DNA from 2 places in the Mesorhizobium sp. WSM1386 genome. Region 2 is predicted to be linked to the other one. Evidence: predicted binding sites of a transcription regulator. Region 2 holds the regulator's gene; the other holds the start of a gene.
The links. The regulator LexA, encoded in region 2, represses DNA repair genes until DNA is damaged. The targets are predictions, from matches to a motif close to TGTTCNNNNTGTGTTCNG.
Positions count from the first base shown of each region.

Region 1: a site for LexA is predicted at 1,559-1,576, ahead of AC0NIH_RS03490 (YifB family Mg chelatase-like AAA ATPase). Genes of this name have one in related genera too.

Region 1 covers NZ_CM148373.1:738,731-743,816, forward strand. The annotation lists gene gshB (glutathione synthase) at 1-338, shown strand, start outside; gene AC0NIH_RS03485 (glycosyltransferase) at 403-1,467, shown strand; gene AC0NIH_RS03490 (YifB family Mg chelatase-like AAA ATPase) at 1,658-3,190, shown strand; gene AC0NIH_RS03495 (malate synthase G) at 3,312-5,086, opposite strand, start outside.
Region 2 covers NZ_CM148373.1:4,012,918-4,018,003, forward strand. The annotation lists gene AC0NIH_RS19665 (ComEC/Rec2 family competence protein) at 1-1,063, shown strand, start outside; gene lexA (transcriptional repressor LexA) at 1,057-1,809, opposite strand; gene AC0NIH_RS19675 (GntR family transcriptional regulator) at 2,236-3,033, opposite strand; gene AC0NIH_RS19680 (ABC transporter substrate-binding protein) at 3,160-4,146, shown strand; gene AC0NIH_RS19685 (ABC transporter ATP-binding protein) at 4,205-4,984, shown strand; gene AC0NIH_RS19690 (ABC transporter permease) at 4,990-5,086, shown strand, end outside.

The sequences.
Region 1 (5,086 bases), 3.3 Mb from region 2:
AGGGCGACAAGCGCATCATCCTGGTCGACGGCGAACCGGTCGGCGCCATCAACCGGGTGCCGGCCGAGCACGATTCTCGCTCCAACATGCATGTCGGCGGCCGCGCCGAGAAGACCGAACTGACCGAACGCGAGCGCGAGATCTGCGCCCGTATCGGGCCCTCGCTGAAAGAACGCGGCTTCATTCTGGTCGGCATCGACGTCATCGGCGACTACATGACCGAGATCAACGTGACCTCGCCGACCGGCGTGCGCGAAGTCCAGCGCTTCGGCGGCGCCGATATCGCCAGCCTGTTCTGGGATGCAGTCGAGGGAAAGCGGCTGACGTCGGCCGCGTAATCGCCGCATGTTGGCTCTACGGCACGGGTACCGCCCTCCTACCGGATTCGAGATTGTCGGAACTATGCTGCGCCATCGCCGCAACCTCCGGAAAGGGCATCCTTCCGCGAAGGCGCAACCTGCTCTTCAGGCAAGCTTGCTGTCGGACGATCCGTTCATATCCTATTCGGGAATGTCCGGTACGCCCCTCGGATTGGCAAGTCATATGCCTCATCTTCCACGCAGCCATCGCGCCTGGTTTCTCATCTCCCCAACCTGGTCCATCGAAAACAATTCCAGCGTCAAAACGATCCGGACCTATGCCGTTCTGCATAGGCTTAGGAACCCCCGTCACTCGCTGATCTTCCTGTGCAACACACAAGCCGAGGTGGATCTGTTGAACCAGTCCGGTGAGGCCGCTTTCCTGCACAACAAGACCTCGACCACCTCCGAATATATATTCAGGCCGCTCGACGACATCGCTGTGGAATTTGATGCAATCTACAACGCGCAACTGGCTTCGTGGAAACGCCACGACCTGTCGCTTGGCATCCAGAGTTGCGCATTTGTCTTTTATCGCGATTCAATCGAGTCATCCACGGCGGAGTCGGAAAGAGCACGAATAAATCGGCACAGGGAGCTCGCGCCGGGCCACGTGTTTGTCAATCAGTTCGACAGCACCGGCAAGCCTGTCCGATTGGCGCCGGCTCAAGTGAACATGCATCTAAACCGTGCAGCCGTGGGAATTTGTCTCTCCGAAGTGGAGGGGCCAATGTTCGCCAGCACGGAATATCTTCTCGCGGGGCTTCCTGTGGTCACGACGCCGAACCATGGTGGCCGAGACCTCTATCTGGATCACGACTATTGCCTTAGGGTTCCACCCGATCCTCGATCCATCGCGGAGGCTGTCTTGGCCCTGAAGGAGCGGCGAATCCCCCGGACCTATATTCGTTCGCAAATTTTGAAACGAGTTGAACGGGACCGCGGGCGGTTCATAGACCTTGTTAATGAGATTTTTCTGGAAAGCGGCTCTTTGCGCCGGGTCTCCATGCCTTGGCCTTTCCGATATCCTGTCATGGAGTGGCTTCCACCCCAGATCGCAATCGATCGATCCCTTTCAGGTACGGTCGATGCTTTCATCACCGCTTAGACGGCAAGCGGAAGCGGCCGTTTTCATTTTGTCTTAACCATGTTCCGCTTTTGCAACCGGGCACGATCCGCCTGCAACCGCAGCGTTTGCCTGTTCTCGTAATGTTCTTGATTTGACCGAAGAATTGTGATTGTCTCCGCGACGGGTCATTCTTGGTCAATCGCAGGGGTTGCGGCCCGGGGGCTTAAAAATGGTGGCGCGGGTTCGCACGGTCGCTTTCCAGGGCATCGAGGCCGTGCCGGTCGACGTGCAGGTGATGATCGCGCCTGGCAAGGTCAACATGCACATCGTCGGCCTGCCCGACAAGGCTGTGGCCGAAAGCCGCGAGCGGGTGCAGGCGGCGCTGCATGCGTCCGGCCTGTCGATGCCGTCGAAGAAGGTGACCATCAACCTGGCACCCGCCGACCTGCCGAAAGAGGGCAGCCACTACGATCTGCCGATCGCGCTCGGCCTGATGGCCGCCCTTGGCGCCATTCCCGGAGACATGCTGGCCGGCTATGTCGTGCTCGGCGAACTCTCGCTCGATGGCACGATCACCGCCGTTGCCGGTGCCTTGCCGGCGGCGATCGGCGCCAATGCCGAGGGCAAGGGGCTGATCTGCCCGTTCGCCTGCGGACCGGAAGCCGCCTGGGCGGGGCGGGAATTCGACATTCTGGCGCCGCGCAGCCTTATTGCCATCGCCAACCATTTCCGCGGCACGCAGGTGCTGTCGCGGCCGGAGGCCGGCATCCACGCCTCGGCGCTGGACCTGCCCGACCTCGCCGACATCAAGGGCCAGGAGACCGCCAAGCGGGCGCTGGAGGTGGCGGCGGCCGGCGGACACAATCTCTTGATGATCGGGCCGCCGGGATCGGGCAAATCTATGCTGGCGCAGCGGCTGCCGTCGATCCTGCCGCCGCTGGCGCCGAAGGAGTTGCTCGAAGTCTCGATGATCGCCTCGGTGGCGGGCGAACTCGGCGAAGGCAAGCTGACCGACCGGCGGCCGTTCCGCGCGCCACATCATTCGGCGTCGATGGCGGCGATGGTCGGCGGCGGCATGCGCGCACGGCCGGGCGAAGTATCGCTCGCCCATCACGGCGTGCTGTTCCTCGACGAGTTTCCGGAATTCACACCACAGACGCTCGATGCGCTGCGCCAACCGCTGGAGACCGGCGACTGCATGATCGCGCGCGCCAACCATCGCGTCACCTATCCGGCGCGCATCCAGTTGGTGGCGGCGATGAACCCGTGCCGCTGCGGCATGGCCGGCGAGCCGGGCTATCGCTGCCTGCGCGGCGAACGCTGCCGCACCGACTACCAGGCGCGCATTTCGGGCCCGCTGCTCGACCGCATCGATCTCAGGATCGAAGTGCCGGCGGTCTCGGCGAGCGACCTGATCCGGCCAGACCGGGCGGAAAAAAGCGCGGCGGTCGCACTGCGCGTTGCCCGGGCGCGCACCATCCAGCGCGAACGCTTCGAACGGCTCGGCGCCACCCGCGCCACCACCAACGCGCATTGCGCGCCGGCGATGATCGAGGAGATCGCCATGCCGGATGCCGCCGGGCTGTCGCTGCTCAAGGACGCCAGCGAAAAGCTCGCCTTTTCGGCGCGCGCCTACCACCGGGTACTGAAAGTGGCGCGCACGCTCGCCGACCTCGACGCCAGCGAAACCGTCGGCCGCATCCATCTGGCCGAGGCGATTTCTTATCGCATGAGCTCGGAGCGAATGGCGCAGGCGGCGTAGAGCAATTCCAGGAAAAGCGTGAAACGGTTTTCCCGGGAAAGCGCATAGCGCTTTCCCATGGGAATTGCGTTAGCACAAAGAGATAGGGCGGTTCGCCGTTTGCGTGAAACGGGATGCGTTTTCAGGCCGTCGCTTTTGCCTTCAGCTCCAGCCGCCGCGCGTGCAGCACCGGCTCGGTGTAGCCGTTGGGCTGGATCGTGCCCTTGAACACCAGGTCGCAGGCGGCCTGGAAGGCGATCGAGCTGTCGAAATCCGGGGCCATCGGCCGGTAGAGCGGGTCGCCGACATTCTGGCGGTCGACGATGGCCGCCATGCGTTGCAGCGAATCCCGCACCTGGATTTGTGAGCACACTTTGTGGCGCAGCCAGTTGGCGATGTGCTGCGAGGAAATGCGCAGCGTGGCGCGGTCTTCCATCAGGCCGACATCGTTGATGTCGGGCACTTTCGAGCAGCCGACGCCTTGGTCGATCCAGCGCACGACGTAGCCCAGAATCCCCTGCGCGTTGTTGTCGAGTTCGCGCTGGATCTCGTCCGGCGTCCAGTTCGGCCGCACGGCGACCGGCACCGAGAGGATGTCGTCGAGTTTTGCCTTCGGACGGCTCTTCAGCGCCGCCTGCACCGCGTGGACATCGACCTTGTGGTAATGCGTGGCATGCAGCGTCGCCGCCGTCGGCGACGGCACCCAGGCGGTGTTGGCGCCGGCCTTGGGATGGGCGATCTTCTGTTCCAGCATCGCCGCCATCAAATCGGGCATCGCCCACATGCCCTTGCCGATCTGGGCGTGGCCGGCCAGACCGCATTCGAGCCCGGTGTCGACATTCCACGCCTCGTAGGCGGAAATCCAGGCGGCCTGCTTCATGTCGCCCTTGCGGATCATCGGGCCGGCTTCCATCGAGGTGTGGATCTCGTCGCCGGTGCGGTCGAGGAAGCCGGTGTTGATGAACACCACGCGCTCGCGTGCGGCGCGGATCGCCTCCTTGAGGTTGACGGTGGTGCGCCGCTCCTCGTCCATGATGCCCATCTTGATGGTATTCCCGGGCATGCCGAGCAGGGCTTCGACGCGGTCGAAGATCTCGACGGCGAAGGCGACTTCCTCCGGCCCGTGCATCTTGGGCTTCACCACATACATCGAGCCCGCGCGCGAATTCATCCGCCGCCCGTTCGGCCCGACATCGTGCAGCGCGATCAGCGCCGTCATCGCCGCATCCATGATGCCTTCCGGCACTTCGTTGCCGTCGCGGTCCAGGATCGCCGGGTTGGTCATCAGGTGACCTACGTTGCGCACCAGCATCAGCGAACGGCCGGGCACGGTGAGCTGGCCGCCGGCGGGTGCGGTGTAGACACGGTCAGGATTGAGTTTGCGGACAAAGCTCTTGCCGCCCTTGGTGATCTCTTCGGCCAGATCGCCCTTCATCAGGCCGAGCCAGTTGCGATAGACCACGACCTTGTCCTGGGCATCCACCGCGGCGACCGAATCCTCGCAGTCCTGGATGGTGGTCAGCGCCGATTCCAGGATGACGTCGGCAATGCCAGCCGGATCGGTGCGGCCGATCTGGTTGTCGCGGTCGATCACGATCTCGACATGCAGGCCATTTTTCACCAGCAGCACGGCTTGCGGGTTGGCGGCGTCGCCGCGATAGCCGACGAATTGCTTGGGATCGGCGAGCGTGGTGACGCCGGCGCCCTCACCCAGTTTCAGCGCGCCGTGCGCCACCAAGAGGCCGTTGACGCCAGCCCATTTTCCTGTGGTCAGCGGCACCGATTGATCGAGAAAGTCCTTGGCCCAGGCGATGACCTTGGCGCCGCGCGCGGGGTTGAAGCCCTTGCCCTTCCCGGCGCCATCGGTTTCGGGGATGGCATCGGTGCCGTAAAGCGCATCGTAGAGCGAACCCCAGC
Region 2 (5,086 bases):
TCACCGGGCGGGAAAAACGAGGCCACCGCCGCCGAAGCGCTCCTTGCCCGGCTTCCTGACGCGAAAATTCCTGCTGGCGACAGGCGGATTGGCCATGACCTCCATCATCGCCGGCAGCGCCACGGCGCTGTTTGCCATCTGGCATTTCCAGCGGGTGTCGCCGCTCAGCCTGTTCGCCAATCTGGCCGTCATGCCGATCGTCTCAGTCGTGATGTTCCTGGCCGTTGCCAGCGCGCTGCTGATGCCGTTCGGCCTGGATGCGCCATCCCTTTACTTGATGGGCAAGGGCCTGACCGCGATGATCGCCATTTCGGCGTGGATATCGGAACGCTCTCCGGTCGATGCGGTCGGGCTCATCTCACAGCAATCCGTTCTGCTGGTGGCAATTGCCCTGGTCATCGCGACGATGGCGACGACGTGGCTGCGGCTTGCAGCGCTTCCATTCGCGCTCGCCGGCTTGCTGGTGGTGTCCGACACGCGCACGCCGGATGTGCTGGTCTCGGAAGACGCGCGGCTGGTCGCGCTGCCGATCGGCGGTGGCGAACTCGCGGTCAGCCGGGCCCGGCCGAACGAATTCACCGTCGACAACTGGAAACGCGCGCTGAGATCCGAAACCATTATCCTGCCGGAGATGTTCGACAAGGCGGATGGACAATTCGATATTGCCGATGCCGTCAGCCTGCCGCCGGGAGCGCCGTTCTATTGCACCGACGGTGTCTGTCTCGCCAGGCACCCGTCCGGTGCGATCATAGCGCATGTCGAAGACCGCAAGGATACCTGGAAGGCCTGTGGCTTCGCCGACCTGATCATCGTCAATGACGCAACGGCCTACGACGCCTGCCACAATCCGCTGGTTCTCGTCGTCACCAAACGGCAGCTCGCCCGCAAGGGCAGCGCGGCCATCTTCTTCGACCGCCAATCGGCCACCGGTCCGCCAACCATCAGCTTCGCGGTGGACAGCCCGTATCGGCCCTGGCACGCGCAGCGAAAATTTTCGCGCGAGGCGAGGGGCCTGCAGCCCTATCGCAAACCTGACAAGCCAAGTGCCGTGCCGGCTCAGTAGCGCCTGATCAGCCCGACGAGCTTGCCCTGCACCTTGACCCTGTCCGGCCCGAAGATGCGCGTCTCGTAGGCCGGATTGGCGGCTTCAAGCGCAATCGAGGCACCCTTGCGGCGGAACCGCTTCAGGGTCGCTTCCTCCTCGTCGACCAAGGCCACGACGATCTCGCCCGGGCTCGCCGTATCGGCGTTGCGGATAATGACCGTGTCGCCATCGAAGATGCCGGCCTCGATCATCGAGTCGCCCTTGACCTCCAGCGCATAGTGCTCGCCGCCCATGATCATGTCCGGCGGCACCGAGATGGTATGCGTCTGATGCTGGATGGCATCGATGGGCACACCGGCAGCGATGCGACCCATGACCGGGATGGACACCGCTGGAACCGCATCGTCGTCGTTGCCGGCAGCGGCAAAGCGCGACGGTGCCGGCTTGATCTGGCGGCCGAGGCTGCCCTGACCGAGACCGCCTTGGCCGAGACTTCCCTGGATGACACTTGGAGAGAATTTCTTCGCCGCGTTGAGGCCCGGCGCGATCGAATCGGGCAGCCGCAGCACTTCCAGCGCACGCGCCCGGTTGGGCAGCCGGCGAATGAAGCCGCGTTCCTCCAGCGCCGTGATCAAGCGATGGATCCCTGATTTGGAGGCGAGGTCGAGCGCCTCTTTCATCTCGTCGAAGGAGGGCGGAATACCGCTTTCCTTGAGCCGTTCATGAATGAACATCAAGAGTTCATGTTGCTTGCGTGTCAGCATGGCGGCCCCCAAGGCATCTGGACAAGGTTTTGATCCAGAATGGTTCTGATCCAGAATCGAAAAAACAAACCCAGAACAAACACTATCTGTTCCAGTTGTGTTCTGCAACCGTTTAAAGTTTAGTGAATTTGGTAAGAGGGCCGTAATCATTTGCAGGGCCGGACAGGCCGGAAATCGGGGATTTTCGCCCGTTGCCGCCCGTCGCCCGCATTGAAATGTCTTGGTTAATAGCCTGCGGCCAGTCTTGCGACATGGCTCGGCATCAGCCGACGGCAGACCCTGGCGAGGCCGATTTTCGCGCCTGCGATCGGCTTGCCTGCCGTGAACGAAACGAAATCAAAACGCCAACAATCGCCGGTTTGGAAGCAGGTACCGATCGCGGCTTCTGCAATCTCGTCGAGCGTCGGACGATGAGGAGGTGCCGAATCATCCGGCAACCGCTTTCAAGCTGCCGGCGCGCGCGACGTCCTTGTTCGCGTCGCCGTCCTCGCTGTGGACATAGACGTGCAGCGTATAGCCGATGTGGGCCGTCATCAGCGCTTTTGCCCGCTCGACGTCGAGGTCCAGGGCGGCTTCCATGATCGCCGTGTGGTGCTCGATCGCCATCGCCCCGCGCAGCGCGTTCATGGCCTCTTCGTAGCCATCCTTGAGGCCGGCCGCGGCTCGCAATGTCGGCGCCAGCCCAAGAAAGCGATGATGCCGGCGCAGCTGGTCCGAGATCGTCGAGCGAAACCGCAACAGCCAGCTGGACGTCGCGGCACTCAGCAGCGCCGCGTGAAAAGCCTCGTGGTTCTCGTCCCACTGGTCGACGGCGGCATCCGAGGGATCGTCCACCGCGGTCTTGCAGCGGGCGAGCCGGTAGTGCGCGGTGACAACCGCGTCTTCCCATTTCCGGCCGCCGTTCTCCATCGATTCCTGGAAGAGCGGTATCTCGACGACCATCCTCGCGCGCGCCAGATCCTCAAGTTCGGCGCGGGACACGGGGGCGACCGCAAAGCCGCGATTGCTGATGGCGGTGACCAGGCGTTCGGCTTCGAGGCGCGACAACGCTTCGCGCAGCGGCGTCCAGCCAACTCCATAGGTGCCGCGCAGGGCGCTGAGCTTGAGCGGGGCGCCCGGCATGAGACGGGTGGTGAGGATATCGCGCCGCAGAAGCTGGTAAGCAGCTTCCGTCTTGGTGGAGTTCTTCTGGTCCTGCATCGCGATCCATTCGTTCTCTGCCATTGGAGAAATTATATATGATGGCGAGTGATGGCAAGAATTATATATAATGTTTGACATGCGCCGATGGACTGACCATGATCGCTGGAGGTGCCCCGAAGCGGCGCTGATCAAATCTGGGAGGAAATGATGTTGAAGTCGAAGTCCGCTTGGCTGTCGGGATTGGCCCTGGCCGGTGCATTGATGGTCAGCGCCGGCAGCGCCGCGGCCGATCAGATCCGTATCGGCATCGCCAATTTCGGCGAGCATCCGCAATTGAACGCCGCCATAGCCGGCTTCAAGAAGGCGCTGACGGACAATGGCTTCGTCGAGGGCAAGGACGTCGTCTACACGGAGAGCCATACTAATTTCGATGCATCGCTGGTGCCGCAGATGATCGCCAAGCTGCAGGCCGAGCAGCCCAAGCTGATCTACACCATCACCACGCCGGTCTCGCAGATCGCCAAGAAGGCACTCGCGGGCTCCGGCATTCCGATCGTCTTTGCCGCGGTCACCGATCCGGTGGCGGCCAAGCTGGTACCGTCGTGGGACGCGGGAGACGAAGGCATGACCGGCGCCAGCGACCTGCAGGATGTCGCCGCCGTAATGGCCTTCACCAAGAAGCTGTTGCCGAACGCCAAGCGCTTCGGCGTGCCGTACAATCCAGGCGAGGCCAATGACGTTGCCCTGGTCGAAAAGATCAAGGCGGCGGCGCCCGCGGCCGGTTTCGAGGTCGTGGAGGTCGGCATCGACAACGTCAATGACATCCAGCAGCGCATCGCCTCGCTCGCCGGCAAGGCCGACGTCATCTACGGCCCGGCTTCGAACCTGATCCAGCCGGCGATCGCCGCCGTCTCCGCGGCCGCTCGCCAGGCCGGCATCCCGGTCGTCAACTCCGATGACAGCGCGGTCCGCAACGGCACCGTACCGGCAAGCTTCGCGGTCAATTACACGCAGGTCGGCGTCAACGCCGGCAACATCGCCGCCGAGATCCTCAAGGGCAAGGATCCGAAAACGATCGCGCCATCGCGCCCGGCCTACACGGATCACATGGCAACGATTTCCCGCAAGGCGATGGCCGCGTTCGGCATCGAGATACCGGCTTCGATGGCCGATTGCGGCTGCATCGTCGACTGATATCGGGACTGAAGGGTGACGGCGGGGGCGCCGTCACCCTTCAGGTCAGGGAGGAACGATGCTCGAGATCCGATCCGCGCGCAAAGTATTCTACAGGGGCCAGGCCGACGAAAAGATCGCGCTGGACAGCCTCAGCCTGTCATTGGCGACTGGCGAGTTCGGCATCGTCATCGGCTCCAACGGAGCCGGCAAGAGCAGCATGCTCAACGCCATTTCCGGAGCTCTGATCCTCGATTCCGGCAAGATCCTGATCAACGGCGCCGATGTGACAAACATGCCGGTGCACAAGCGCGCCGCCAAATTGGCGCGGGTCTTCCAGGATCCGATGCGCGGCACCGCCGCCAGCATGACGGTGGCGGAGAACATGCTGCTTGCCGATCTGCGCAGCCACAAGCGCACCTTGCGGCAAGGGCTGAACGCCACACGGCTCGCCTCCTACAAGGAGCGGCTGTCGATATTGGGCCTCGGTCTTGAAAATCGCCTCGACACGCGCGTGGACCTGCTCTCGGGCGGACAGAGGCAGTCCCTGTCGCTGATCATGGCGGTCGGCGGATCACCTGATTTATTACTGCTCGACGAACATACCGCGGCGCTCGACCCGCGTACGGCCGAGATCGTCATGCAGGCGACGGTGCGCGCCGTCAGCGCGCTGAAGCTGACCACACTGATGGTGACCCACAACATGCAGCACGCCGTCGACTATGGCAGCCGGGTGATCATGCTCGACGCGGGCCGGGTCCTGCTGGAAGTCACCGGCGAGGAAAAGGCTAGGGTCACGGTTATCGATCTGATCGGCCATTTTTCCGTCAAGACCGACCGCATGTTGTTGGCGAGCTGATCCCCATGGGCTTTATTGAGGAAGTTCTCTCCAGCTTCATCGCGATCATGCCGGTCACCCTGGCGCAAAGCCTGATCCTGGCCTTTGTCGTGCTCGGCATCA